One region of the Streptomyces sp. NPDC048507 genome, then DNA from elsewhere that is predicted to be linked to it. Evidence: riboswitches for the same ligand, from Rfam matches in the RefSeq annotation. Region 1 holds a riboswitch; each other region holds the start of a gene.
The links. Region 1 has a riboswitch for cobalamin ahead of ACGFXC_RS25715 (ribonucleoside-diphosphate reductase subunit alpha). Riboswitches for the same ligand answer to the same signal wherever they lie in the genome.
Positions count from the first base shown of each region.

Region 2: another riboswitch for cobalamin. It lies ahead of cobN (cobaltochelatase subunit CobN); the one in region 1 lies ahead of ACGFXC_RS25715 (ribonucleoside-diphosphate reductase subunit alpha).
Region 3: another riboswitch for cobalamin. It lies ahead of ACGFXC_RS03380 (ABC transporter substrate-binding protein); the one in region 1 lies ahead of ACGFXC_RS25715 (ribonucleoside-diphosphate reductase subunit alpha).

Region 1 covers NZ_JBICWZ010000010.1:82,966-92,673, forward strand. Annotated here, with positions in the region: gene ACGFXC_RS25695 (GntR family transcriptional regulator) at 1-265, shown strand, start outside; gene ACGFXC_RS25700 (carbon starvation CstA family protein) at 396-2,672, shown strand; gene ACGFXC_RS25705 (CstA-like transporter-associated (seleno)protein) at 2,669-2,866, shown strand; gene ACGFXC_RS25710 (GNAT family N-acetyltransferase) at 2,975-3,469, shown strand; cobalamin riboswitch at 3,527-3,657, shown strand; gene ACGFXC_RS25715 (ribonucleoside-diphosphate reductase subunit alpha) at 3,801-6,197, shown strand; gene ACGFXC_RS25720 (ribonucleotide-diphosphate reductase subunit beta) at 6,197-7,210, shown strand; gene def (peptide deformylase) at 7,295-7,930, opposite strand; gene ACGFXC_RS25730 (tetratricopeptide repeat protein) at 7,998-9,008, opposite strand; gene ACGFXC_RS25735 (HD-GYP domain-containing protein) at 9,113-9,708, opposite strand, start outside.
Region 2 covers NZ_JBICWZ010000022.1:50,344-60,051, reverse strand. Annotated here, with positions in the region: gene cobM (precorrin-4 C(11)-methyltransferase) at 1-551, shown strand, start outside; gene ACGFXC_RS34210 (cobalt-precorrin-6A reductase) at 541-1,311, shown strand; gene ACGFXC_RS34205 (hypothetical protein) at 1,400-1,900, shown strand; gene ACGFXC_RS34200 (precorrin-2 C(20)-methyltransferase) at 1,971-3,452, opposite strand; gene ACGFXC_RS34195 (precorrin-8X methylmutase) at 3,449-4,096, opposite strand; gene cobG (precorrin-3B synthase) at 4,101-5,381, opposite strand; cobalamin riboswitch at 5,647-5,804, shown strand; gene cobN (cobaltochelatase subunit CobN) at 5,837-9,451, shown strand; gene ACGFXC_RS34180 (hemerythrin domain-containing protein) at 9,471-9,708, shown strand, end outside.
Region 3 covers NZ_JBICWZ010000001.1:724,929-734,636, reverse strand. Annotated here, with positions in the region: gene ACGFXC_RS03410 (N,N-dimethylformamidase beta subunit family domain-containing protein) at 1-731, shown strand, start outside; gene ACGFXC_RS03405 (VOC family protein) at 865-1,245, shown strand; gene ACGFXC_RS03400 (SRPBCC family protein) at 1,417-1,869, shown strand; gene ACGFXC_RS03395 (MarR family winged helix-turn-helix transcriptional regulator) at 1,869-2,297, shown strand; gene ACGFXC_RS03390 (ABC transporter ATP-binding protein) at 2,360-3,154, opposite strand; gene ACGFXC_RS03385 (FecCD family ABC transporter permease) at 3,151-4,194, opposite strand; gene ACGFXC_RS03380 (ABC transporter substrate-binding protein) at 4,191-5,180, opposite strand; cobalamin riboswitch at 5,216-5,352, opposite strand; tRNA gene ACGFXC_RS03375 (tRNA-Trp) at 5,488-5,564, opposite strand; gene ACGFXC_RS03370 (GMC oxidoreductase) at 5,834-7,402, shown strand; gene ACGFXC_RS03365 (carboxymuconolactone decarboxylase family protein) at 7,461-7,940, opposite strand; gene ACGFXC_RS03360 (dihydrodipicolinate reductase) at 7,937-9,016, opposite strand; gene ACGFXC_RS03355 (glycoside hydrolase family 18 protein) at 9,187-9,708, shown strand, end outside.

The DNA.
Region 1 (9,708 bases):
CCGTTCGCTCGTCAAGTACACCTCCCTCTACACCGCCCTCGCCGAGGTGTACGACGTCCGCCTCGCGGAGGCCGAGGAGACCATCGAGACCTCGCTGGCCACCCCGCGCGAGGCCGGACTGCTCGGCACCGACGTCGGCCTGCCGATGCTGATGCTCTCGCGGCACTCGCTGGACGCCGACGGCGAACCGGTCGAATGGGTACGTTCGGTGTACCGCGGCGACCGTTACAAGTTCGTAGCCCGTCTCCAGAGGCCCGCCTTGTAGAAGACGGTTGACTCCCGTTCGACCCCCGGTGGACGCTCGTACCGCTATGCGGACGGGGGCTTACGTCCACCGGTCGGGCCCCCGTAGATTCCCTGCGCTTACGCAGATGATCAACGAGGGGACGAGGATCATGCCGGAACCGGAAGCAACAGGGACAGATCGGGCGCCAACCTCCGGGAACGCGGCGGGTCCAGGCGTCCGGCCTGGCTCGCCGTCCCCGTCGGGCGGCCCGTCGGATTCCCCGGCGAGCGGGCTCACCCCGCGCTCCATCGCCGTCTGGGTGGGCGTGGCCCTCGTCGGGGCCATCGGCTGGGGCGTGCTGGCGCTGTCCCGCGGCGAGGAGATCTCGGCCGCCTGGCTGCTCGCCGCCGCACTGGGCTCGTACGCCATCGGGTACCGCTTCTACGCGCGCTTCATCTCGGACCGCGTCCTGAAGCTGGACAAGACCCGGGCCACCCCCGCCGAACGCCTCGACAACGGTGTCGACTTCCACCCCACCGACCGTCGCGTGCTCTTCGGCCACCACTTCGCCGCCGTCGCCGGCGCGGGCCCGCTCGTCGGCCCGGTGCTCGCCGCGCAGATGGGCTACCTGCCGGGCACCATCTGGATCGTCGCGGGCGTCATCTTCGCCGGCGCCGTCCAGGACATGGTGACGCTCTTCTTCTCCACCCGCCGCGACGGGCGTTCGCTCGGCCAGATGGCCCGTGACGAGATCGGCCCGGTCGGCGGGGCCGCCGCCCTGCTGGCGGTCTTCGTCATCATGATCATCCTGCTGGCCGTGCTCGCCCTGGTCATCGTGGGCGCGCTGGCGCACTCGCCGTGGGGCGTCTTCTCCATCGGCATGACGATCCCGATCGCCCTCTTCATGGGCGTCTACCTGCGCGTCCTGCGACCGGGCCGGGTCACCGAGGTCTCCGTCATCGGCGTCGCCCTGCTGCTCCTCGCGATCGTGGCGGGCGGCTGGGTCGCGGAATCCTCCTGGGCGGAGTTCTTCACCCTGGAGAAGGAGACGCTGGTCATCTGGATGGTCGCGTACGGGTTCATCGCCTCGGTGCTGCCGGTGTGGCTGCTGCTCGCGCCGCGCGACTACCTCTCCACCTTCATGAAGGTGGGCACCATCGGCCTGATGGCGATCGGCGTGGTCATCGCGATGCCGACGCTGCGGATGCCCGCGGTCACCGACTTCGCCGCGCGCGGCGACGGCCCGGTCTTCGCCGGGTCGATGTTCCCCTTCGTCTTCATCACCATCGCGTGCGGGGCGCTGTCCGGCTTCCACGCCCTGGTCTCCTCCGGCACCACGCCGAAGATGATCCAGAAGGAGACCCAGGTCCGGGTCATCGGCTACGGCGCGATGCTCACCGAGTCCTTCGTCGCCATCATGGCCGTGATCGCCGCCTGCATCATCGAGCCCGGCCTCTTCTTCGCCGTCAACTCCCCCGCCGGCGTCATCGGCACCACCGTGCAGACCGCCTCCGAGGCCGTCACCCACTTCGGCTTCGCCATCAGCCCCGAAGCCCTGGCGCAGGCCGCCAAGGACGTCGAGGAGACCAGCCTGCTGTCCCGTACGGGCGGTGCGCCGACCTTCGCACTCGGGATGTCGGACATCTTCTCCTCCGTGATCGGCGGGTCCGGGATGAAGGCGTTCTGGTACCACTTCGCCATCATGTTCGAGGCCCTCTTCATCCTGACCACGGTCGACGCGGGCACCCGCGTCGGGCGCTTCATGCTCCAGGACACCCTGGGCAACGTGCACAAGTCCTTCAAGGACGTCAGCTGGAAGCCGGGCGTCTGGGCCGCGAGCGCGATCGTCGTCGGCGGCTGGGGCTACTTCCTGTGGGTCGGCGTCAAGGACCCGCTGGGCGGCATCAACCAGCTCTTCCCGCTGTTCGGCATCGCGAACCAGCTGCTCGCCGCCGTGGCCCTCGCCGTCTGCACCACGCTGCTGGTGAAGTCGGGCCGGCTCAAGTGGGCCTGGGTCACCGCCGTCCCGCTCGCGTGGGACGTGGCCGTCACCCTCACCGCGAGCTACCAGAAGGTCTTCTCCGAGGACGTCAAGGTCGGCTTCTTCGCACAGCGCGACAAGTACCAGGGCGGCATCGACGCCGGGAAGGTGCTGCCGCCCGCGAAGAACATGGACGAGATGCACACCGTGGTCACCAACGCCACGGTCGACGGCGTCCTGTCGGCGCTGTTCGCCGTACTGATCCTGATCGTGCTCGCGGACGCGGCCCGGACCTGCTTCAGGGCCGTCGCCGACCCGGGCTCGGTCAGGCTCTCCGAGGTCCCCTGGTCCGAGTCGAGGATCGTCGCCCCGGCCGGCCTGCTCGCGACCCCCGAGGAGAAGGCCGAGCTCGCCGCGGCCGGTCTCGACAGCGGCGGCGGCCGGGTCGGGGAGCCCGTCCGGTGAGCCGCGTCCGCGCGGCGCTGGCGAAGACGCGTCACTACGTACGGGAGTTCTCGGGCGAGGCCGCCTACGACCGCTACGTCGCCCACGCCCGCTCCCACGACCCGGACGCCGAGGTGCTGACCCGGCGGGCTTTCGAGCGGGCCCGCACCGACTCCCGCGAGGCCGACCCCCGCGAGGGCTTCCGCTGCTGCTGAACGCACGCCGCTGAACACACCGTCGCGCACGCACCGAAGGGCCGCCCCGACTCCCCCCGCGGGGAGCGGGCGGCCCTTCGCGCACAGCGGGGGTGCACACTCAAAGCCATGGACATCGAGATCCGGGCGGCCCTGCCCGCCGAATACGAAGAGCTGGGCGAGATCACCGCACGGGCGTACGTGGGCGACGGGCTGCTCGCCTCCGACGCCGCCTTCTACGCCGGCGTGCTGCGCGACGTGGCCCGGCGGGCCGCCGACGGCGAGGTGCTGGTGGCCGTCGCCGAGGACACCCTGCTGGGCGGTGTGACCTTCGCCCCTCCCGGCAGCCCGCTCGCCGACATCGCCGGGCCCGCCGAGGCCGAGTTCCGGATGCTGGCCGTCGACCGCGAGGCGCGCGGACGCGGCGCCGGCGAGGCCCTGGTGCGGGCCTGTCTGGCCCGCGCCCGCGAGCTCCAGGGGGTCACGCACCTGGTGCTCTCCACCCAGCGGGACATGCGGGTGGCCCAGCGGATCTACGCACGGCTCGGCTTCACCCGTACGCCCGAACGCGACTGGGCCCCCGTCCCGGGGCTGACGCTGCTCACGTACCGAGTGGAGCTGTGACACCACGCTGAGCGAGGCCCGACACTACATGTGGGGGCTACCGCATCCGGCCGCCCCCACATGTATGCTCATGCCTGCTGTCGCCGCAGGGGAATCCGGTGCGAATCCGGAACTGTCCCGCAACGGTATGAAGTGCACCCTTTCGTGCTCCGCAAGTCCGAGGACCTGCCGACAGCGCACCCGGCTCGACCGAACCGGGTGCCGACCACGTCCGGGCCTCGCGGTTGGGCCGGTGGACGCCATGCGGTGGGTACGCGTACCCGCCATGCCCGCATGCGCCCGCTCGCCCCGCCCCGCCGATGACCGGGCCGAGCGAGGGAGAGCTCCCCCCGTGACCATCGCGCCCGCCGCACCGCGCGCCGAGTCCGACCAGCCCGCAGCCGCATCCGAGGCCGGGGGCCCCGGGGCCGCGCTGCTGCGCACCCTCACCGAGCTGACGGCCGACCTCCCCGACACCGACCCGGGCCGGGTCGCCGCCGCCGCCCTGCGCGGCCGCAGCTCCGTCGCGGACGAGGCCGAACTGCGCGGGCTGGCCACCGAGGCCGCCGCGGGCCTGATCTCCGAGGACCCGGCGTACTCCCGCCTCGCCGCCCGGCTGCTCACGCTGGCCGTGGCCGACGAGGCCGCGGGCCAGGGGTCCGTCTCCTTCGCCGAGTCCGTCGCCGTCGGTCACCGCGAGGGCCTGATCGCCGACCGCACCGCCGACTTCGTCGCCCTGCACGCCGCCCGGCTCGACGCGCTGGTGGAGCACGCGCTCGCCGAGGGCGCGGACGACCGCTTCGGCTTCTTCGGCCTGCGCACCCTGCACAGCCGCTACCTGCTGCGCCACCCCATCACCCGTCAGGTGATCGAGACCCCGCAGTACTTCATGCTGCGCGTGGCGTGCGGCCTCGCGGAGAACGACTCGGTCCAGGCCGTCGAGGAAGTGGCCTCGCTCTACCGGCTGATGAGCCGCCTCGACTACCTGCCCTCCTCCCCCACGCTCTTCAACTCCGGCACCCGCCACCCGCAGATGTCCTCCTGCTACCTGCTGGACTCCCCGCTGGACGAGCTGGACTCGATCTACGACCGCTACCACCAGGTCGCGCGGCTGTCCAAGCACGCCGGCGGCATCGGCCTGTCGTACTCCCGCATCCGCGCCCGCGGTTCGCTGATCCGCGGCACCAACGGCCACTCCAACGGCATCGTGCCGTTCCTGAAGACCCTCGACGCGTCCGTCGCCGCCGTGAACCAGGGCGGCCGCCGCAAGGGCGCCGCCGCCGTCTACCTGGAGACCTGGCACGCGGACATCGAGGAGTTCCTGGAGCTGCGCGACAACACCGGCGAGGACCAGCGCCGTACGCACAACCTCAACCTCGCCCACTGGGTGCCGGACGAGTTCATGCGCCGCGTGAACGCCGACGGCCAGTGGTCGCTGTTCTCCCCGTCCGACGTGCCCGACCTGGTCGACCTGTGGGGCGACGCCTTCGACGCCGCCTACCGCAAGGCCGAGGCGGACGGCCTGGCCCGCAAGACCATGCCCGCCCGCGACCTGTACGGCCGGATGATGCGCACCCTCGCGCAGACCGGCCAGGGCTGGATGACCTTCAAGGACGCCTCCAACCGCACGGCGAACCAGACCGCCGAGCCGGGCACGGTCGTCCACTCCTCCAACCTCTGCACCGAGATCATCGAGGTCACCGACGACGGCGAGACCGCCGTCTGCAACCTGGGCTCCGTCAACATGGGCGCCTTCGTGGTGGACGGGCAGATCGACTGGGAGCGCCTGGACGAGACCGTCCGCACCGCGGTGACCTTCCTCGACCGCGTCGTGGACATCAACTTCTACCCGACCGAGCAGGCGGGCCGCTCCAACTCCCGCTGGCGTCCGGTGGGTCTGGGCGCGATGGGCCTGCAGGACGTCTTCTTCAAGCTGAAGATGCCCTTCGACTCCCCCGAGGCGAAGGCCCTGTCCACCAAGCTCTCCGAGCGCATCATGCTGGCCGCGTACGAGGCCTCCTGCGACCTCGCCGAGCGCAACGGCCCCCTCCCGGCCTGGGAGCGGACCCGCACCGCCCGCGGCGTCCTGCACCCCGACCACTTCGACGTCGAGCTGAACTGGCCCGAGCGCTGGGACGCCCTGCGCGCCCGGATCGCGAAGTCCGGCATGCGCAACTCCCTGCTGCTCGCCATCGCCCCGACGGCGACCATCGCCTCCATCGCGGGCGTGTACGAGTGCATCGAGCCGCAGGTCTCCAACCTCTTCAAGCGCGAAACCCTGTCGGGCGAGTTCCTCCAGGTCAACGGCTACCTGGTGGAGGAGCTCAAGCAGCTCGGCGTGTGGGACGCTCAGACCCGCGAGGCGCTGCGCGAGTCCAGCGGCTCCGTCCAGGGCTTCGGCTGGATCCCGGCCGAGGTGCGCGAGCTGTACCGCACGGCGTGGGAGATCCCCCAGCGCGGTCTGATCGACATGGCGGCGGCCCGTACGCCGTTCCTCGACCAGGCGCAGTCGCTGAACCTGTTCCTGGAGACGCCCACCATCGGCAAGCTCAGCTCGATGTACGCGTACGCCTGGAAGCAGGGTCTGAAGACCACGTACTACCTGCGCTCGCGCCCGGCGACGAAGATCGCCCGCGCCGCCTCCGGCAGTGCCGTGCCGGCCGCCGCCACCCCCCTCCCGCAGGCCGTCGACGCCGACGCCCTGGCCTGCTCCCTTGAGAACCCCGAGTCCTGCGAGGCCTGCCAGTAATGAGCTCCAACGCCAAGAACCTGCTCGACCCGGGCTTCGAACTGACCCTGCGCCCCATGCGCTACCCGGACTTCTACGAGCGCTACCGGGACGCGATCAAGAACACGTGGACCGTCGAGGAGGTCGACCTCCACTCGGACGTCGCCGACCTCGCCAAGCTGACTCCCGCCGAGCAGCACATGATCGGCCGTCTGGTCGCGTTCTTCGCCACCGGTGACTCGATCGTCTCGAACAACCTGGTGCTGACGCTCTACAAGCACATCAACTCCCCGGAGGCGCGCCTGTACCTGTCGCGCCAGCTGTTCGAGGAGGCCGTGCACGTCCAGTTCTACCTGACGCTGCTCGACACCTACCTGCCCGACCCGGACGACCGCGCGGCGGCCTTCGACGCGGTCGAGGAGATCCCCTCGATCCGCGAGAAGGCGCAGTTCTGCTTCCGCTGGATGGATTCGGTCGAGAAGATCGACCGGCTGGAGACGAAGGCCGACCGCCGCCGCTTCCTGCTGAACCTGATCTGCTTCGCCGCCTGCATCGAGGGCCTCTTCTTCTACGGCGCCTTCGCGTACGTGTACTGGTTCCGCTCGCGCGGCCTGCTGCACGGTCTGGCCACCGGCACCAACTGGGTGTTCCGCGACGAGACCATGCACATGAACTTCGCGTTCGAGGTCGTCGACACCGTCCGCAAGGAGGAGCCGGAGCTCTTCGACGACGCGCTCCAGCAGCAGGTCACCGACATGCTGAAGGAGGCCGTGGAGGCGGAGCTGCAGTTCGGCCGCGACCTGTGCGGTGACGGCCTGCCGGGCATGAACACCGAGTCGATGCGCGAGTACCTGGAGTGCGTCGCGGACCAGCGTCTGGTCCGCCTCGGCTTCCCGGCGGTCTACGGCTCGCAGAACCCGTTCTCCTTCATGGAGCTCCAGGGCGTCCAGGAGCTCACGAACTTCTTCGAGCGCCGCCCGTCGGCCTACCAGGTCGCGGTCGAGGGCACCGTCGACCTGGACGAGGACTTCTAGCCCGCCCGCGCCACGGCGAAGGCCCCGCTCCGGATTCCGGGGCGGGGCCTTCGCGCGTGCGTACGGGCCTGCGGGGTCCGCGGATCAGGCGTTCGGGACGACCTCGTAGCGCGGGGTGCCCTCGTCCATCTGCCGCAGCGCGTCCTTGCGGTCGCGCTTGGAGAGCCGGTCGATGTACAGGTACCCGTACAGGTGGTCCGTCTCGTGCTGGAGGCAGCGCGCGAAGTAGCCGGTGCCGCGGACCTTGATCGGGTTGCCGAGCGCGTCCTGGCCGGTCACCTCGGCGTAGTCCGGGCGGGCCAGCGAGGCGTAGGCGGTCGGCACCGAGAGGCAGCCCTCGTTCGAGTCGTCCAGCACCCGCCCGGCGGCCGGCAGCTCCACCAGCTTCGGGTTGACCACGACACCGGTGTGCCGCTTGCCGTCGTCGTCCGGGCAGTCGTAGACGAAGACCTTGGCGTCCACCCCGATCTGGTTCGCGGCCAGGCCCACGCCCTCGGCGGTCTTCTGGCTCGCGAACATGTCGTCGATCAGCTGCGCCAGCTCCTCGCCGAACTCGGTGACGTCCTTGCACTCCCGGTGCAGCACCGGGTTGCCGACCACCGTGATGGGGCGGGACGTTCCGCGCTCGCGGTGGGCGAGCTCGCGCGCCTCACAGCCCTCGGTGTCCACGACGTAACCCTCGTCATCGACCGGGACCACCTGGTTCTCCTGCTGCGCCATGTCCGCCGTACGCCTTCCGTAGATTCGCCGAGCCACCGATGTGACCGGTACAGCCTACGGCCCGGGCTCAGCAGACTTCTTCGAGATCCCGCCACTCGCGGCTGTCGGGGCTGTCCGCGACCCAGCCGTCGAGCAGCCCGCGCACCAGACCGGCCGGGGCCGCGATGCCGCATTCGCGCTCGGGCACCCACAGGGAGCCCGAGCCGGCCGTCCGGTGGCCGAGCGGGCCGGGGTGGCCCGGTTCGCTGTGGTCGTGCGGGTCGAGGTGGTCCCCCTCGCCCTCGCCGCTGGGCATCTCGCTCTCCGAGCAGGTCCGGCACAGCAGCCGTACCGACGAGGACCAGTCCTCGGCGGCGAAGCCGGCGTCGGAGGCCAGCTGCTCCAGGGCGTCGCGGTCGGCCTCGGTGGCCGCCTCCAGCAGCACCACCCAGGTCGGCACCGGGGAGGGCGCCCACAGCTCGATCTCGTCGAAGACCGGGTACGAGGGTCCGGCGGCGGTGATCCGCTCGCCGTGCGGAACGCCGTCGTGCAGGACGACCTCGCCCCAGCGGCGCCCCGAGGAGGGCAGCGGGATGGACAGGACCTCCATCCGGGCCGGATCGAGCCTGCGGCCCCACACGACCTCGGCCTCCCCCTCCGGGGACAGCCGCACGGCGGCGCTGCCGAGCTCCATGCCGACCGGCTCTCCGCCGTGCCGGCCGTGGTGGGAGGCCGCGCCGTGCGGGTCGCCGGGCACCTTCAGCCCGTACGCCTGCCAGGCCCGGCGGGCCAGCGGCCAGTCCTGCAGGGCGGTCGCCGCGATCCCGACGTTCCACCAGTCCGGGGCGCCGGTCTCGCGGTCCAGCAGGGCCACGGCGCGCAGCCCGGCGGCCCGCGCCTGCTCCCAGTCGTGCCGGAACTTGTGCAGCAGGGCCAGGTTGAACCAGGACTCGGACAGCCAGGGCTCCAGATCGGCCGCCCTGGTCAGCAGCGCTCCCGCGTCCTCGTACCGACCGTCGCCGATCAGCGTGAACGCGCGGTCGGTGGCCTGCCGCCACGAGGCGGAGGGCCGATGCCGTACCTTCCCGAAGATCCTCACGATTCCCGCCTGCCGGTCCAACGGTGCAGCCTCACGGACACCCTCACGGACACTCCTACTGCATCCAACCATGCCCGCTCGGACGGCCGCTCACTACCCATGGGTTACCCCGGCGGAACGGGAACGACTCCGGCCCGCCCGCCGCTGGCCAGAACCCTCGCCAGACACTCCACGACCTCCGGCTGGTAGTCGTGCCCGGTGCCCAGCCGCAGCTGTTCCAGGGCGGCGAGTGAGCCGCCCGGGTGACGGCTCCCGCCGGCCAGGTCGTCGTACGCGTTCACGGCCCGCACGATGCGGGCGGCGACGGGCTGGTCCCGGTACGGCTCGGCCTGCCGCTCCACGATGACCGCGACCTCCGCGGGCACCCCGGTCTGGCGGGCCACCTCGCCGCCGAGCCCCGCGATCCGGCGCGCCTCCTCGGCGGGCAGCCCGGCGGTGGCCCCCGAGGGCACGGGGTCGACCAGCGAGAGCTGGCCGATGTCGTGCATCAGGGCGGCGTACTCCAGCACCGTGAGCTCCCGCTCCGAGAGCCCCAGCTCCCGCCCCACGGCGCAGCTGAGGGCGGCGACCCGGCGGGAGTGCCCCGGCGGGGTGCAACCGGCGATCTCGGTGGCCCGGGCCAGGGAGGTGATGGTCTGGCGGTAGGTGGTGCGGACCGCGGCGATCCGGTGGAAGGACATCTGGGTCAGCAGCAGCGGCA
Region 2 (9,708 bases), on a different contig from region 1:
TCCGGGCCCACGGGGCGGGGCAGGACGTGGCCCGGCTGCACTCCGGAGACCCCTCGGTCTTCAGTGCGGTGGCCGAGCAGATGCGCCGCCTCGACGCGGCCGGCATCCCCTACGAGGTGGTCCCGGGCGTACCGGCCTTCGCCGCGGCGGCGGCCGCCCTCAAGCGGGAGCTGACCGTCCCCACCGTCGGCCAGACGGTGATCCTGACCCGGATCGCCCAGCAGGCGACGCCGATGCCGCCCGGCGAGGACCTGGCCACGCTCGGCCGCAGCGGGGCGCTGCTCGTGCTGCACCTGGCCACCCGTTACGTCGAGCGGGTCGTGGACGAACTGCTGCCGCACTACGGCGCCGAGTGCCCGGTGGCGGTGGTCGCGATGGCCAGCCGCCCCGACGAGCTGATCCTGCGCGGCACCCTGGCCGACATCGCGCCGCAGGTGAAGGCGGCGGGGCTGGTGCGCACCGCCGTGATCATGGTGGGCCGGACCCTGGGCGCGGAGCAGTTCCGCGACAGTCACCTCTACTCCCCCGGACGCGACCGGCATGTCTGCTGATCCGGCCCGGGCGCACGTCCTGGTCCTGGGCGGCACCACGGAGGCCCGCCGACTGGCGGAGGCGCTGGAGCACGAGCCCGCGTACCGGGTGACGACCTCCCTGGCGGGCCGGGTCGCGTCGCCCGTGCTGCCGCCGGGCGAAACCCGGATCGGCGGCTTCGGCGGGGCCGCCGGGCTGGCCGCCTGGATCACCGGGCACGGCGTCACCCATGTCGTGGACGCCACGCACCCGTTCGCGCGGCGGATGAGCTTCAACGCCGCCGGGGCCGGGGCGCTCACCGGTGTGCCGCTGCTGGCGCTGCGCCGTCCCGGCTGGAGCCCGGGTCCGGGTGACGCGTGGACCTTCACGCCGTCCCTGGAGGACGCGGCCGGGCTGCTGGCCCGGCGGGGCGCGGGCCGCGTCTTCCTGACCACCGGCCGCACGGGCCTGCACACCTTCGCGCACCTCACCGAGCCCTGGTTCCTGGTGCGTTCGGTGGACGCCCCGGCCGGGCCGGTGCCGCCCCGGCTGCACGTGCTCCTGGAGCGGGGCCCGTTCACCCTGGCCGACGAGCGGGAGCTGCTGGCCCGTCACCGCATCGACGTCCTGATCACCAAGGACAGCGGCGGCTCCGCGACGGCTCCCAAGCTCGCCGCCGCCCGCGAGGCGGGCATCCCGGTCCTGGTCGTACGCCGTCCCGCGGTCCCGGCCGGGATCGCCGAGGCCCCGTCGGTGGGGGCGGCCCTGCGCTGGCTCGCCGTCCCGGAGCGCAGGCCCTGACGCATGCGTCGCGGCCGTCCGCGCGGCCCCTCGCGCACCGGCCGTCCGGCCGGTCCCGGCCGTGCGGCACACCCTCTAGGCTGAGGGAATGCGGATACGTCACTCCCTCGCCCTGATCCTGGCCTGCGCGGCGCTCGTCACCGGATGCGGCGAGAAAGCGGCTCCCAGAGGGTGGGAGCCCGACGACGCGCTCCAGCGGGCCGACGAACTCCTGGGCAAGGGCACGGGGAACGGCAGGGTGACGATGCGGGGCACCGCCTTCCTCGCGGCGGGGCTCGCGAAGGACCTGGAGACCGGCGGGGAGCGCCCGTACCGCTTCGACATCGCCTGCGACAGCGAGGAGAGCCCCCGCGTCACCCTCGTCCTGTCCCGGGAGGGCGGCGCCGGGGACCGCACCTTCGACGTGTCGTGCACCGCCGGGGAGGTCACCCGGCTCAACCTGCCGGCCGGGGCGGCGGTGTCCGCGCACGTCGAACCCGCCCCGCAGGACGATTCGCCCCCGGCCGGCGTGCTCTCGTGGCAGCTGCTCACCCTGGAGCCGCAGGAGGTGCAGGGCTGCGCCGACGTCCTGACGGGCTGCGCGGGCTGACGCCCCGCGGCCCGGGGCGGGCCGGGGGGCGTCGGCCGCCGGTCACGCGCCGCGGCTCACCGGCGGCGGCTCAGGGGTAGCGGCGCGGGGTCCAGGTCACCCTCGACCCGTCGGGCCGCTCGGTGACGCGGGTCTGCGAGGAGCCGACCAGCAGGATCGTGCGCATGTCGACCTCTTCGGGCTCCAGCGCGTCCAGGGTGACGATCCGCACCGACTGGCCCGGCCCGCCCACGTCCCGGGCGACGACCACCGGGGTCTGCGGCGAACGCAGCGTGAGCAGCAGCTCCTTGGCCTGCGCCACCTGCCAGGTCCGGCTGCGCGAGCCCGGGTTGTAGAGGGCGAGCACCAGGTCGGCGGCGGCCGCCGCCCGCAGCCGCTCCGCGATGACCTCCCACGGCTTGAGCCGGTCGGACAGCGAGACGGTGGCGTAGTCGTGGCCCAGCGGGGCCCCGGCCGCGGCGGCCGCCGCGTTGGCCGCCGTCACCCCCGGCAGGACCCGTACGGGCACGTCCGCGTACTCCGGCTGCCCGGCGACCTCCAGGACGGCGGTGGCCATGGCGAAGACCCCGGGGTCACCGCCGGAGACCACGGCCACCCGCTTGCCGCGCCGGGCCAGGTCGAGGGCGAACTCGGCCCGTTCGGACTCCACCTTGTTGTCGGAGCCGTGCCGCACCTGTCCGGGCCGCACGGGCACCCGGTCCAGGTAGGTCGTGTAGCCGACCAGCACCTCCGCGTCGGCCAGTACCCGCCGGGTCTCGGCGGTCAGCCACAGCGGCCCGGCGGGGCCGGTGCCGACGACCGCGACCTCCCCGGGGCCGGGGGGCACGCTGCCCGGGTTGCCGATCCGGCTGGGCACCACCGCGACGGCGAAGTACGGCACGCTGTCCGGGTCGGTGTCGGCCAGGACGCCGGTGCGCTCGCCCTCCATCGTGGCGCGCTCCACGTAGCGGGCCTCGGGCAGCCGGCCGCTGGCCTCCATCGCCCGCCGCACGGCGGGGAAGGTGCGTCCGAGCTTCATGACGACGGCCGAGTCGGTGGCGGCGAGCCGGGCCGTGAGCTCCTCCTCGGAGAGGGTGCCGGGCAGGATCGTCAGCACCTCCTCGCCCTCGACGAGCGGGGTGCCGAGCCGGGCGGCGGCGGCGCTGACCGAGGTGACGCCGGGGATGACCTCGGTCGGGTACCGGTCCGCGAGCCGCTTGTGCATGTGCATGTACGAGCTGTAGAAGAGCGGATCGCCCTCCGCGAGGACGGCCACGGTGCGCCCGGCGTCCAGGTGGGCGGCGAGGCGGGCGGAGGCGGCCTCGTAGAACTCCTCCATCGCGCCCTGGTAGCCGCCGGGGTGGTCGGTGGTCTCGGTGGTGACCGGGTAGACCAGCGGTTCCTCGATGTGGTCGGGACGCAGGTGCCCGGCCGCGATCGAGCGGGCGATGGAACGCCCGTGCCGGGCGCTGTGGTAGGCGACCACGTCGGCTCCGGCGATGGCCTCGACGGCCCGCAGGGTCATCAGGGAGGGATCGCCGGGCCCGAGCCCGACGCCGTACAGCTTGCTCATTCTTCCTCGCTCGCGATCGCGTTGACGGCGGCGGCCGCGATGGCGCTGCCACCGCGCCGGCCGCGCACGATCAGGTGGTCCAGGCCCGAGGGGTGGGCGGCGAGCGCGTCCTTGGACTCGGCGGCGCCGATGAATCCGACGGGCACGCCGATCACGGCGGCGGGGCGCGCGGCGCCCTCCTCGATCATCTCCAGGAGCCTGAACAGCGCGGTGGGCGCGTTGCCGACGGCGATTACGGACCCCTCCAGCAGGCCGCGGTCGCGCCAGACTTCGAGGGCGGCGGCGCTGCGCGTGGTGCCCATCTTCGCGGCGAGTTCCGGCACGGCCGGGTCGGAGAGCGTGCAGATCACCTCGTTGGCCGCGGGCAGCCGCTTGCGGGTGACGCCGCTGGCGACCATCTGTACGTCGCACAGGACGGGCGCCCCCGCGGCGAGCGCGGCACGCGCCCGCAGCACGACCTCCGGGGTGTAGCCGAGGTCCCCGGGCAGGTCGGTCATCCCACAGGCGTGAATCATGCGCACCGCGACCTGGGCGACGGAGGCGGGCAGCCCGGAGAGGTCCGCCTCGGCGCGGATCGTGGCAAAGGACTGCCGGTAGATCGCGGCGCCGTCCTTCTCGTACTCGAACACGGTGTACTCGCTCATTTCTTCACTGGATGGTGCTGCGGGCGGCCGTGAGGACCGCCGCCAGATCTGGGTGCCGGGCCGTTTCGGCGGCGCGCCCGGGCGCGGAGACCTCGTACCCCTGCGGGGTGGCGACGAGGTCCACCCAGGCGGCGGCGCGCGGGTGCCCGCAGCGGCGCTCGCATCCGGACCAGTGCACGGGCAGCGGTCCGGGCGTGCTGCGCACCAGGGCCCGTGCGTCGGCGCGCACGTCGGCCCGGGACTTGGCGCAACCGGGCCGTCCAGTGCAGGCGGTGACGGACCGCCAGGGATCCGCGGCGTCGGTGACGAGACCGGCGTCGGCGAGAACTGCCAGGGCCCGGGCGGCCGTTGGTCCGGTCAGTCCGGGGACGACGACTCCGCGCCAGGGGGTCAGCCGCAGCCGGCCGCCGATCCCGGCCAGCGTCCGCCACTGCGCGCTGGTGAGGCGGCCGAGCGGCGCGAGCACGGACAGCGCGGCGCGCCCGTCCGCGCCGGCCACCAGGCCCGGCTCGGGGCCGTCGCCGGGCGGGGGCACGGGCGCGCCCTCGATCCGGCCCGCGATCCCGCAGGACTCCAGCCGGCCCAGCAACCACTCCGGTTCCAGGGCGTGTTCGGGGGGCAGTTCGCTCACCCGCCAGGCCCGCGTACCGGCGGCCCGGGCGGCGTCGAGGAAGTACCGGGCGGCGACGAGGGCGGCCCGGGGGGCGTCCCGCGCCCCGACCCGGACCCCCTGCCGCGCTCCGGCCGTCGACACCAGGGCCCCGCCGTCGGGGCGGGCGACCACGACGACGTCACCGGCGAGGGCGGCCACGTCCCCGCGGCCGTCGTCGAGGGCGAACAGGAAGCGGCCCGAGAGCCCGGCCGCGGCCGGATCCGCGCACAGCAGCCCGTCCAGCTCGGCGACCCAGCCCGACACGTCCGGCAGACCGGATCCGTCCAGGCCGGTCAGCGGCGAGACGACGATGTTGCGGACCCGCTCGTGCGAGGGCGCGGGCAGCAGCCCGGCCCGCTCCAGCACCCCGGCCAGCTCGCCGCCGCAGCCCGCGCCGAGTCCGCGCAGCTGCGCGTTGCCACGGGAGGTGAGGTCGATGTGCCCGTCCCCGAGCCGGTCCGCGGCGTCGGCCAGCAGCAGGGCGGCCGCGCCGTCGAGGAGCCCGCCGGGGATCCGCACGCGCGCCAGGTGGCCGTCGTCCGCCGCGTGCAGGCGCAGGGCGCCCGGGCAGGCGTCACCGCGTTCCCGTATGACGGGTTCGTCCCGCGACACGGCGGAGGGGGGCTGGGGCATGGCCGCGAGCATACCCACGATTCCCCGCCCCCGGCCTGTGTCCGACGCCACCCTCCCGGCCCCCGCCGCCGGGGCGGCGGCCGCCCCGGCGGGCCTCTCCCGCGGCCCGCCCCGCCGGCGTTTGGCGCACCGGGCCCGGGGCAGGGTCCCGGGGGCGCCCCCGCCCGGCGATGCCCGGCCGGCGGCCGCCACGATGCCCGGACCACCCCCGGACGAGACCACCACGGCGCCGGACCACCCCCACTCCCGGCCAGGGACGACGCCGCCTAAGATGACCTTCCGACGGGCCGTTCGGCCCGTCATCGCCGAGGACGGCGACATGGGAGGAAGCCCGGTGAGATTCCGGCGCGGTCCCGCCACTGTGAACCCCGCGGAGCGATCGGCGGGGTGAGTCAGGAACTCCCGTCGTCCTCACTGCCCGGGGCGCGGAAACCCCGAGGAAGGCCTGCCGCCGCATGATCCTGCTGCTGTCGACGTCCGACACCGATCTGCTGAGCGCTCGCGCCGCCGCGGACGGCCCCGTCCCGTACCGGTTCGCGAACCCCTCCCGCCTCCCCCTCGACGACCTCCCCGGTCTCCTCGACGGCGTCGACCTGGTCGTCGTACGCCTCCTCGGCGGCCTGCGCGCCTGGCAGGAGGGCCTCGATCTGCTGCTGGCCGCCGGCCAGCACCGCCCGGTCGTCGTCCTGACCGGCGAACAGGCCCCGGACGCCCAGCTGATGGAGGCCTCCACCGTCCCCATCGGCATCGCGGCGGAAGCGCACGGCTACCTCGCGCACGGCGGCCCCGCCAACCTCGGCCAGCTGGCCCGCTTCCTCTCGGACACGGTGCTGCTCACCGGCCACGGCTTCGAACCCCCGGCCGCCTCCCCCACCTGGGGCCACCTGGACCGCCCGGCCTCCGCGGCGGACGGCCCGCGCGTCGCGCTGCTCTACTACCGCGCGCACCAGATGAGCGGCAACACCGCCTTCGTGCACGCCCTGTGCGACGCCGTCGAGGCCAAGGGCGGCCACCCCCTCCCCCTCTACGTCTCCTCCCTGCGCACCCCGGAGCCGGAGCTGCTGGCCGAGCTGGCGGGGGTCGACGCGGTCGTCACCACCGTCCTGGCCGCGGGCGGCACCCGCCCGGCCACCGCCTCCGCGGGCGGCGACGACGAGTCCTGGGACGCGGGCGCCCTCGCCTCGCTCGGCGTACCGATCCTCCAGGCCCTGTGCCTGACCGGCTCCCGCGCGAACTGGGAGGAGAACGACGAGGGCCTGTCCCCCCTCGACGCCGCCACCCAGGTCGCGGTCCCGGAGTTCGACGGCCGCCTGATCACGGTGCCGTTCTCCTTCAAGGAGATCGACGAGGACGGCCTGCCCGCCTACGTCGCCGACCCCGAGCGGGCCGCCCGCGTCGCAGGCATCGCGGTGCGCCACGCCCGGCTGCGCCACATCGACCGCCGCGACAAGAAGATCGCCCTCGTCCTGTCGGCATACCCCACCAAGCACTCCCGCATCGGCAACGCGGTCGGCCTCGACACCCCCGCGAGCGCCGTGGAACTGCTGCGCACCCTCATCGCGGGCGGCTACGACTTCGGCCCGGCGGACGGCATCCCGGGCCTGGTCTCGGGCGACGGGGACGAGCTGATCCGCGCCCTGATCGAGGCGGGCGGCCACGACCAGGACTGGCTGACGGAAGAGCAGCTGGCCCGCAACCCGGTCCGCATCCCGGCGGCCGACTACCGCCGCTGGTTCGCCGAGCTGCCCGCCGAGCTGCGCGCGAGCGTCGAGGAGCACTGGGGCGAGGCCCCCGGCAACATGTTCGTGGACCGCTCCTCGAACCCCGAGGGCGACATCGTGCTCGCGGCCCTGCGCCGCGGGAACCTCCTGATCCTCATCCAGCCCCCGCGCGGCTTCGGCGAGAACCCGATCGCGATCTACCACGACCCGGACCTGCCGCCCTCGCACCACTACCTGGCCGCCTACCGGTGGATCCAGGCGCGCGCGCAGGACGGCGGCTTCGGCGCCGACGCGATGATCCACCTGGGCAAGCACGGCAACCTCGAATGGCTGCCGGGCAAGAACGCCGGCCTCTCCGCCTCCTGCGCCCCGGACGCCGCCCTCGGCGACCTCCCGCTGATCTACCCCTTCCTCGTCAACGACCCCGGCGAGGGCACCCAGGCCAAGCGCCGCGTGCACGCCACCCTGGTCGACCACCTCGTGCCGCCGATGGCGCGCGCGGAGTCGTACGGGGACATCGCCCGCCTGGAACAGCACCTGGACGAGTACGCGCAGATCAGCGCGATGGACCCGTCGAAGCTCCCGGCGATCCGCGCGCAGATCTGGACCCTGATCCAGGCGGCGAAGCTCGACCACGACCTCGGCCTCGAAGAGCGCCCGGACGACGACGGCTTCGACGACTTCCTCCTGCACGTCGACGGCTGGCTGTGCGAGGTCAAGGACGCGCAGATCCGCGACGGCCTGCACGTCCTCGGCGGCGCCCCGACCGGTGAGGCCCGCGTCAACCTGGTCCTCGCGATCCTGCGCGCCCGCCAGATCTGGGGCGGCACGACGGCCCTGCCCGGCCTGCGCGAGGCCCTCGGGCTGGACGAGTCCGCCGCCACCCGCACCGCGGCCGACGAGGTCGAGGCGACGGCCCGCGCCCTGGTCCAGGCGATGGAGGAGGCGAACTGGTCCCCGGAGGCGGTCCCCGCGGTCGCCGCCGGCCACCCCCGGGCCGTCGCGGACGTCCTCGCCTTCGCCGCCCACGAGGTCGTGCCCCGCCTGGCCGGCACCACGGACGAGATCGCCCACGTGGTCACCGCCCTGGACGGCGGCTTCGTCCCGGCCGGGCCGTCCGGCTCCCCGCTGCGCGGCCTGGTCAACGTCCTGCCGACCGGCCGCAACTTCTACTCGGTCGACCCCAAGGCCGTCCCCTCCCGCCTGGCGTGGGAGACGGGCCAGGCCCTGGCGGACTCGCTCCTGACCCGCTACCGCACCGACAACGGCGGCGAATGGCCCGCCTCGGTCGGCCTGTCCCTGTGGGGCACCAGCGCGATGCGCACCTCCGGCGACGACGTCGCCGAGGCCCTGGCCCTGCTCGGCGTCCGCCCGGTCTGGGACGAGGCCTCGCGCCGCGTCACGGGCATCGAGGCGATCCCCCTCACCGAGCTCGCCCGCCCCCGCATCGACGTCACCCTGCGCATCTCGGGCTTCTTCCGCGACGCCTTCCCGCACGTCATCGGCCTCCTGGACGACGCGGTCCGGCTGGCGGCCTCGCTGGACGAGCCCGCCGCGCAGAACCACGTACGCGCCCACGCCCAGGCGGACCTGGCCGAGCACGGCGACGAACGCAAGGCCACCACCCGCATCTTCGGCTCCCGCCCGGGCACCTACGGCGCGGGCATCCTCCAGCTGATCGACTCCCGCGACTGGCGCACCGACGCCGACCTGGCGGAGGTCTACACGGTGTGGGGCGGCTACGCCTACGGCCGCGGCCTGGAGGGCCGTCCGGCCCGCACCGAGATGGAGACGGCGTACAAGCGGATCACGGTGGCGGCGAAGAACACCGACACCCGCGAGCACGACATCGCGGACTCCGACGACTACTTCCAGTACCACGGCGGCATGGTCGCCACGGTCCGCGCCCTGCGCGGCACGGCCCCCGAGGCCTACATCGGCGACTCCACCCGGCCCGAGACGGTCAAGACCCGCACCCTGGTCGAGGAGACGTCCCGGGTCTTCCGGGCCCGCGTGGTCAACCCGAAGTGGATCGAGGCGATGCGCCGCCACGGCTACAAGGGCGCCTTCGAACTGGCGGCGACGGTCGACTACCTCTTCGGCTACGACGCCACGACGGGCGTGGTCGCGGACTGGATGTACGACAAGCTGACGGAAACGTACGTCCTGGACCCGGTCAACCGCGCCTTCCTGGAGCAGGCCAACCCCTGGGCCCTGCACGGCATCGCGGAGCGCCTCCTGGAGGCCGAGTCCCGCGGCATGTGGGAGAAGCCGGACCCCCAGATCCTCGAAGCCCTGCGCCAGGTCTACCTGGACACGGAGGGCAACCTGGAGGGCGACTCCGCCTGACGGCGCCACACTGGACGGCATGTGCCACTACTGCGGCTGCCGCCAGATCCCGCTGCTCAAGGAGTTCATCGCCGAGCACGAGGCGGTGACGAACGCGGCCGGCGACGCCCTGCGCGCCCTGGACGCGGGTGACCTCCGGCAGGCCGCGGCCCTGCTCGACACGATGGAGGCCGTCCTCCTCGCCCACTGGAAGGGCGAGGAGGACGGCCTCTTCGCCGTCATGGGCCAGGACCCCGAGTACGCGCCCCACATCGAAG
Region 3 (9,708 bases), on a different contig from region 1:
CGGCGGTGCTCTCGCTCGGCCACGACGAGTACTGGTCGCCGGAGCAGCGCGCCCACTTCACGGCGGCCCGGGACGCGGGCACGAACATCGCGGTCCTGGGTGCCAACTGCTGCTTCCGCCGGATCCGGCTGGAGGACTCGGATCTCGGGCCGGACCGCACGGTGGTCTGCTACAAGTCCTCGTACGACCAGGACCCCGGATTCAAGCGGGGTCACCCGGCCACGGTGGACTTCCGCTCGGCGCCCGCCGCCGACCCGGAGAGCTCGCTGCTCGGCGTGATCTACGACGGGTACCCGGTGGACGCCCCGTACGTGGTGACGAACCCGGGGCACTGGCTCTTCGAGGGGACGGGCGCGAAGGCCGGCGACGGTTTCGCGCACCTGGTCGGGGTGGAGTACGACAAGGTCAGCACCGGTTTCCCGACGCCCCGCCCGATCGAGATCCTGGCCCACTCCCCCGTGGTCTGCGAGGGGCGGCCCAGCCACCAGGACACGGCGTACTACACCGTGCCGAGCGGAGCGGGGGTCTTCGCGACCGGCACGATGCGGTGGGTCGAGGCCCTCGACGCGTCCGGCGACGGGCGCGGCGGCGCCAATCACGGCCTGGACGCGCGTTCCGGGGCGCTGACCAGGCGGGTGACGGAGAATCTGCTGCGGGTCTTCGCGGCGGGTCCGGCCGGGCGGACGCATCCGGCACGGGACAACGTCGACGAGGTGTACGGCCGGGCGTGACGGCCGGAGCGGCGATATCGGTGGACTTCCCCCGCGGGGTCTGTTTAGGATCACGACCGCGGCATCGCGTGTCGGTCACCGGCCGGGTGAGGCATGGAGGTGTCCGTGACGTGCCTTGCGGAGGCATTCACTCATGTCGGTCCAGCTGAACCACACCATCGTCTTCTGCCGTGACAACCGGAAGTCCGCGGCCTTCCTCGCGGACATCCTCGGCCTCGAAGTCGGCCCCGAATGGGGTCCGTTCGTTCCGGTGTCCACCACCAACGGGGTCACCCTGGACTTCGCCGTCCTCCCGGACGGGCCCATCGCGGCGCAGCACTACGCGTTCCTCGTGTCGGAGGCCGAGTTCGACACCGCCTTCGAGAAGATCCGGTCGGCGGGCATCACGCACTTCGCCGACCCGCACGGCAAGCGGCCGGGCGAGATCAACCACAACGACGGCGGCCGCGGGGTCTACTTCCCGGACCCGGACGGGCACGGGATGGAGATCATCACCCGCCCGTACGGCGGCTAGCGAAGCCCGACACCGAGGGGCCCGTGGCGCGTGCAGCGCCCCGGGCCCCTCGGCGCGTGCGCCTCGGGGGCCGCGGGACACCCCGGGGGCCCGGGCACCCCTGGACAGATAGTCTGCGCACAGATAATCTGTGGAGAGAAGATCTGACCACCGCCCGAGGGAGCACGCACCATGTGGACGTACGAGCACAGCGTCGAGACCACCGCCACCCCCGCATCGGTGTGGCGGCTCTGGGCCGACGTCGAGCGCTGGGCCGACTGGAACGACGGGGTCGAGAAGATCGAGATCGACGGACCGTTCGCGGCGGGCACGCGCATCACGATGACCCCGCCCGGCGAAGACCCCGTCCCGCTTGTCGTCTCCGAGGCCCTGGAGAACGAACTCTTCGTCGACGAGGCCCGCTTCGGCGGCCTCCTGCTGCGCACCCTGCACCGGATCGACCCGGCCGGACCGGGCCGGATCCGCGTGACCTACCGGATGGAGATCACCGGAACGGGCGCGGACGAGGCGGGCCCCGAGATCGGCCCGGGCATCACTTCCGACTGGCCGCAGACCATGTCCGCGCTGGTCGCCCTCGCGGAGCCCGCCGGGCCGCAGGCCCCGGGTGGACCGGTGGTCCGCTGATGGCGCTGCGCCCGGCCGACAGCCCCGGGTTCCTGCTCTGGCACGCCACGCTGCGCTGGCAGCGCGACATGACCGCGGCGCTGGCACCGCTCGGCCTCACCCACGTGCAGTTCGTGCTGCTCGCCTGCACCTGGTGGCTCAACTCCCAGGACGAGCAGCCCAATCAGCTGGCCCTCGCCCGTCAGGCCGGCACCGACGTGAAGATGACCTCGCAGGTACTGCGCGCCCTGGAGCAGAAGGGGCTCGTCGCGCGCGAGGTCGACCCGGCCGACACCCGGGCCAAGCGGCTGCGGGTCACCGGGGCGGGCGCCGAGCTCGCGCCCCGGGCGATCGCGGCCGTGGAACGGGCCGACGCCGCGTTCTTCGACGCGGTCCCCCTCGACCAGGCCCTCCCCCTGCTCCGGCGCCTGGCCCGGCCGGACCGCTGAACCGCTGAACCGCCGCGCACCGCGCCCCGTGACCGGAGCGCCGGGAGCGCCGGGGCGCGGGCTCAGGGCAGGTAGACGATGCTGGGGGCGCCCGTGGTCGGGTGGACGCCGATGCGCGTGCGCACGCCGTAGACCGCGGCCAGCAGGTCCTCCGTGAGCACCTCGTGCGGCGTCCCCGACGCGGCGACCCGGCCGGCCTCCAGTACGTACAGCCGGTCGCAGAACGACGCGGCGAGGTTGAGGTCGTGCAGGACCAGCAGACCGGTCGCGGGGAGCCCGCGCACCAGTCCCAGGACCTCCAGCTGGAAGCGGATGTCGAGGTGGTTCGTCGGCTCGTCCAGGGCGAGCAGGCCCGGTTCCTGGACGAGGGCGCGGGCGACGAGGGCACGTTGGCGTTCGCCGCCGGAGAGCCCGTCGAACCGCCGGTCGGCGAAGGCGGCCGCGCCGACGGTCGCCAGGGCCGCGCCGACGCGCAGGGCGTCCTGCGGGCCGTCCTGCTCCCAGAACCGCTTGTGCGGGCTACGTCCCATCGCGACGACCTCACGGACCGTCAGCCCGAGTGTGCCGCCGGCCTCCTGCGGGACCGCCGCCACCCGCCGGGCGCGTTCCTTGACGCCGAGCGAGGCCGCGTCCGCCCCGTCGAGCAGGACCCGGCCGCCGGAGGGCCGCAGGGTGCCGTAGACGCAGCGCAGCAGCGTGGTCTTGCCGCTGCCGTTCGGGCCGACCACTCCCACCGTTTCGCCGGGCCGGGCGGTGAGGTCGACGCCGTGCAGCAGGGCCTGCCCGTCGACCTCGTAACGCACGGCCTCCACGGCGAGTTCCACCGGCTTCGCCGCCGCCGGCGCGCGCCCCGTCATCCGGCCACTCCCTCGCTCCGGCCGGACCTGCGCAGCATCCACAGGAAGAACGGCCCGCCCACCAGCGCGGTGACCACGCCGACGGGTATCTCCTCGGGCGCCGCCGCCGTACGGGCGACGAGGTCGGCCAGGGTCAGGAACACGGCCCCGCCGAGCGCGGCGACGGGCAGCAGGGCCCGGTGCCCGGCGCCGACCACCATCCGGGCGGCGTGCGGAACCATCAGCCCGACGAAGCCGATCGCCCCGCTGTAGGCCACCAGCACGCCGATGACGAGGGAGGTGAGGACGAAAACGGCGGCCCGGAACCGGCCGGTGTCGAGCCCGAGGGTGTGCGCGCCCTCCTCGCCCGCGAGCAGCAGGTCGAGCGGCCGGGCCAGGGCGACGAGCAGCGCGGTGCCGGCGCACAGCGCGCCGGCGGGCAGGGCCAGTTCGTCCCAACGGGCGCCGCCGAGGCCGCCCAGGGTCCAGAAGAGCACGGAGCGGATCTGGTCGGGGCGCGCGGACAGCACGAGCACCAGGCTGGTCAGCGCGGACAGGACGTACTGCACGGCGACTCCGGCCAGGATCAGCCGGCCGGTGGTCATCGTGCCGCCGCGCCGGGCCAGCGCGTAGACGGCGACGAGCGCGGCCAGGGAGCCGGCGAACGCGGCGAGCGGCGCCCCGGCCCCGCCCGCGAACCCGGCGGCTCCCGCGCCCGCGGCGGTACCGAAGACGAGGACGAGGACGGCGCCCGCCGAGGCGCCCGAGGAGGCGCCGAGCAGGAAGGGATCGGCGAGCTGGTTGCGGACCAGGGCCTGGAGCACGGCGCCCGCGACCGCGAGCCCCGCGCCGACGACGGTCCCGAGGAGCACCCGCGGCATGCGGACGTCCCACACGATGGAGGCGAAGGCCCCGCCGCGCGCCCCGGGCCCGGCGAGCACGAGGTCGAGGACCTTCCCGGGGCCGATCCGTACGGGGCCCAGCGCGAGCCCCGCCACCGCCGACGCGGCGAGCAGAACGGCGAGCAGGACGAGGACGGTGGCGCTCCGGCGCCGCTTCACGCGGCGTCGGGGTGCAGCTGGCGGCCGAGGGACTCGACCGCGTCGGCGACGCGGACGCCGAGGACGGCGGAGGACAGCGGCAGCACGACGAAACGCTGGTTCTTGATGGCGGGAACCTGCGCCAGCGCCGGGTCGTTCAACAGGCGCCGCTTCTTGGACTCGACGGTGGTCCCGCCGTAGTCGTAGATGAGGACGACTTCGGGCCGCCGCTCGATGACCTTCTCCCACGACACGTCGCCGAAGGTGTCCTTGAGGTCGGCGAAGACGTTCGTCCCCCCGGCGAGGGCGACGATCTCGTTGCCTATGCCCTCGCCGCCCGAGGTGAAGGCGGAGCCCTCACCGGAGTCGTAGACGAAGACGGACGGCTTCGGCGCGTCCTTGACGCGTGCGGTGACGGCGTCGACCCGGCGCTGCTCGTCCCCGATGAGCGCGGCGCCGCGTTCGGGCACGCCGAAGGTCCGCGCCACCTCGGTGATCTCGGTCTTCAGCTGTGCGAGGCCGACCGGTCCGCGCGTGCAGTACTCCACGCTCAGCCGGGAGTTGATGCCGGACTTCGCCAGGGTTTCGCGGTCGCGGCCCTGCGCCTTGTCGAAGGCGCTGGCGTAGCCGCCGTACACGAAGTCGGGGTCGGCGCCGAGGAGGACCTCCTTGGACGGGTACTCCCCGGCCAGCACCTTGATCTTGTCGTAGGCGGGCCGGTAGGCGGGCAGTACCGAGTCGTCGAGGTAGGCCGTGCCCGCGATCCGGTCCTGGAGTCCGAGGGCGAGCATGATCTCGGTGGCGTGCTGGTTCATGGTGACGGCCCGCTCCGGCGGCGCCTGGAAGGTGCTGGTGACACCGCAGTTGGTGACGGTGTACGGGAATCCGGGCGCGGGCCGGGCGTCCGCGGCGGGCCGCTCCGCGCCGGCCGGTGCGCCGCAGGCGGCGAGCGGTGTCAGCAGGGCGAGGGCGGCGAGGGAGCGCAGGGCTGCGCGGGAACGCGACATGGGAAGGCCTCTCCGGGGGATCCGCGTCCCCGGTCGAAGTGAAGAGGCGGCGCGTCAGTGTCTGACTCCCGGGATCCCGTGTCGGGATCCCGGTCACAGTGGCGGGACCGCACCGGATTCGCACCGGTTTCCTGTCCTGCGCCGCCCGGACAACCCGGCCAAGTCTGCCAGATGCCGCCTTTCGCCCGGTACGCCGGTCGCCGCGCCCGCCCGCCCGCCCGTCCCGGGAGCGGGCGCCGGCCCCGGACGCGCCGGAGGCCCGCACCGGCTGGTTGCGCGCCGGTACGGGCCTCTGAGGGTCTTGCGGTGGCAGGGGCGGCAGGAGTCGAACCTGCGACCTACGGTTTTGGAGACCGTTGCTCTGGCCAGCTGAGCTACACCCCTTCGGTGGGACCAACCATGGCACGGCGCGGCCTGAAGATCCACCGAATTCGGGGGCCAGTCGGGAGAAAGCCGGGCGGCGCGGCAAGCGGAACGAGCCGGAAGTTACCTCGTCGTATGTAGTGACTTACCAAGCACTCGACAGTAGAACTTGTTCTCACTCCGTCGAGAGTGAGGAAGGTCACATGAGTGACAAAAGCCTGAACAGCAAGGTTTCCAAGGGCGTTTCACGTCGTGGATTCATCGCTGGAACTGGTTCTATTCTTGGAGCCGTGGCCCTCGCGGTCAACACCACACCGGCCCAGGCGAAAAACGCCGTCGCAGCGGCCGCGGCGAACCCCCCGATCGACTCCGGGGCCCATGTCCCGGCCCTCGTGATCGGCACCGGCTACGGCGGCTCGGTCGCCGCGCTCCGGCTCGCCCAGGCCGGGGTCGACGTGCACATGATCGAGATGGGCATGGCCTGGGACACCCCCGGCAGTGACGGCAAGATCTTCGCCAACACCACCAAGCCCGACTACCGTTCGTACTGGCTGCGCACCAAGACCAAGGCACCGCTCAGCAATTTCCTCGGCTTCCCCATCGACTCGGCCGTCCCCAAGTACACGGGCATCCTCGACGCCGAGGAGATGGGCGGGATCATCGTCTACCAGGGCCGCGGGGTCGGCGGCGGCTCGCTCGTCAACGGCGGCATGGCGGTGACGCCCAAGCGGCAGAACTTCGCCGCCATCCTGCCCTCGGTGGACGCCGACGAGATGTACAACACCTACTACCCCCGCGCCAACGCCGGTCTCGGCGTGGGCCTGATCGACCCCAACTGGTTCGAGACGGTGGACTGCTACCAGTTCGCCCGGGTCGGCCGCAAGCACGCCCAGCGCTCGGGATTCCCCTTCGTCTTCGTCCCGGACGTGTACGACTGGGACTACATGAAGCAGGAGGTGGCCGGGACCGTCCCCAAGTCCGCGGTCGCCGGCGAGATCCTCTACGGCAACAACGCCGGCAAGAAGTCCCTCCAGAAGACCTACATCGCCGCCGCGAAGGCGACCGGCAAGGTCAGCATCTCCCCACTGCACCGGGTCACCACCGTCTCCCCCTCGGGCGGTGGCGGCTACACGGTCGCCATGGAGCAGCTCGACACCACCGGTGCGGTGGTCGCCACCAAGACCGTCACCGCCGACAAGGTGTTCTTCGCGGCGGGCAGCGTGGGCACCAGCAAGCTCCTGGTCAGGCTGAAGGCCACGGGCGCGCTGGCCAACCTGAACGATGAGATCGGCAAGGGCTGGGGCGACAACGGCAACGTCATGTGCGGCCGCGCGAACCACATGTGGGACCCCACCGGCAAGGTGCAGGCCTCCATCCCCTGCGGCGGGATCGACAACTGGGACGCGGGCGGCGCCTTCGCCGAGGTGGCCCCGCTGCCGACCGGGATCGAGACGTACGCGTCCTTCTACCTCTCGATCACCAAGAACCCCAACCGGGCCCAGTTCACCTGGAACGCCGCCGCCGGCCAGGTCGAGCTGAACTGGCAGACGGCCTGGAAGCAGCCCTCGATCGACATGGCGAAGACCATCTTCGACAAGATCAACGCGAAGGAGGGGACGATCTACCGGTCCGACCTGTTCGGCCTCAACAAGGTCTGGGGCGACCACCTCACCTACCACCCGCTGGGCGGCGCGGTGCTGAACAAGGCGACCGACAACTACGGCCGGCTGCGCGGCTACACCGGCCTCTACGTGATCGACGGAGCGCTGATCCCCGGCAACACCAGCGTCAATCCGTTCGTGACGATCACGGCACTCGCCGAGCGGAACATCGAGAAGATCATCGCCACGGACCTCTGAGCGGGAAGGGACCCCGGGGCCGGACGGAGGGTGTGCCTCCGCCCGGCCCCGGGCCGTGTCAGCCGCTCGGCAGCACACAGACGCTGTCGAGGCCCAGGACGTGGTTGAGCCGGCCGAAGGCGAGCCAGGAGCCGATGCTCATGCTCAGCTCCACGATCTCCAACTGGCTGTAGTGCGCGGTCATCCGCGCCCAGAACTCCTCGTCCAGGCTGTGGTGGTCCAGCGCGTAGCGCTCCGCGTACTCCGCCGCCAGGCGGGTGCGGTCGTCGAAGGCGGCGGTGGTGCGCCACTCGGTCACCGCGTCGGCGAAGGAGTCCTCGACCTTCTCCCCGTCCCGGTCGGTGCGCCAGTCCAGGCAGAAGACGCAGCCGTTGATCTGGGCGATGCGCAGCCGGGCGGCCTCGAACTCGCGCAGGCCGAGGGTGGTGTGGGCGTACACCGACAGGGAGAAGTTGGCGGCGGCCATGCCGATGCCGGGGACCATGTCGCCCCATACGTACTCGATGGGGTGCTGTCCTTCGGGAACGTCGATCCTCATGACTGCTTCCTTCCGAGTTTGCCGACTGCGGGTCGCAGCGGGATGTCGAGCGCGTCGTAGAGTCCGGGCTCCGCGTCGACCAGCCAGTCGATGGCGCCGACGAGGCGGCCGACGGCGGTGGCGTTGCCGCCGGCCGAGCGGTTGTCGTCCTCGTCGGTGCACTCGACGGTGACCTCGATGCGCGGACGGCCCTCGATGACGACGCGGTGGGCGCCGGTTCCGTCGGGCGGCGTGGGCCAGTCGGGGGCGCAGGAGGGGTGGATGCGGGTGACGTGTTCGATGACGATGCGGGGTTCGCCCGCGACGATGCCCTGCACCTCGAAGCGGATGGCGCCCTGGGTGCCGGCTTCGAACTCGCCCATGGTGCGGGTGGTGACGGTGGTTTCGAGGGGGCGGCGGTCCGAGGTTTCGCGGATCTCGTCGAGTTCCACGCCCAGCGCCCGGGCCATCATCCGGACCTGCCCGCCCCACACCATGGTGGGGACGGAGGGCATGAGCATCATCGGTTCGTAGTCCATGGGCTGGCCCATGCCGACCAGGTAGCGGACGGAGTCCGGCTGCTCGTACGTGGAGTAGTCGAAGATCTCCTGACAGCGGATCACGTCCACCCGGGTGCCGAGGCCGCTGAGCAGCAGCGGGAGCACGTCGTTGCCCCAGCCGGGGTCGACGCCGGAGGCGAACAGCGAGCCGCCGCCCCGTGCGACGGCCTCGAGCACCGGGTCCCGGAACTCCGGCGGGGCGTTGCGGTGGTCGTAGAGGGGGTAGAGGGCCGGGCTGACCACGGCCGCCCCGGCGGCCACCGCCCGGGTGATGTCGGCGAGCGCGTCGTCGGGGCGGACGTCACCGGACGCCGCGTAGACGACGGCGGCCGGGCGGGCGGCGAGCACCGCCTCGCTGTCGTCGGTCGCCGCCACCCCCAACGGGTACTCGAGCCCGGCGAGTTCGCCCGCGTCGCGGCCGACCTTCCCGGGGTTGTGGACGATCACTGCCGCGAGTTCGAGCGCCGGGTGGGCGTCGACGGCGCGGATCGCCGCGCGGCCGACGTTGCCCGTGCCCCAGACCACCGTGGGAATCATGCGCGGAGGGTAGCGAGGGGGCGCAGAGGTGCCCAGGGCCGTGAAGGAGGAATTTCGGACGACCGGGCCGCCGGGCGGAACCCGAGGTGAACGCACCCTTGACCCAGCTGGTCCAGACCAATAGTTTCCGGCTGACGAGCACCACTCCCCCGCATCCGCAAAGGAAGCCCATGCGCCGCAGCACGCTCGCCAGGCTCGCCGTCGCCGCCTGTTCCCTGTCCCTGCTGACCGCCTTCGCGCCCGCCGCCACCGCGGGTCCGCGGGAGGCGCCGGCAGCGGCGGGAGGCGGCCACGACACCGCGTTCCGCAAGGTCGGGTACTTCACCCAATGGGGCGTCTACGGGCGCGACTTCCAGGTCCAGGACCTGGAGACCAGCGGCAGCGCCGCCCGGCTCACGCACGTCAACTACGCCTTCGGCAACGTCAGCGCCGACGGCAAGTGCTTCACCGGGAACGTGCCCGGCGAGGCCGACGCGTGGGCCGACTACGTCCGCCCGCTCGACGCGGCGAACTCCGTCGACGGGGTGGCCGACACGGCGGAGCAGCCCCTGGCCGGCAACTTCAACCAGCTGCGGGAGCTCAAGGCCCGCCACCCCGGGCTCAAGGTGATGATCTCGCTGGGCGGCTGGAGCTGGTCGACCCACTTCTCGGACGCCGCCCTCACCCCCGCCTCCCGCAAGGCCTTCGTCTCC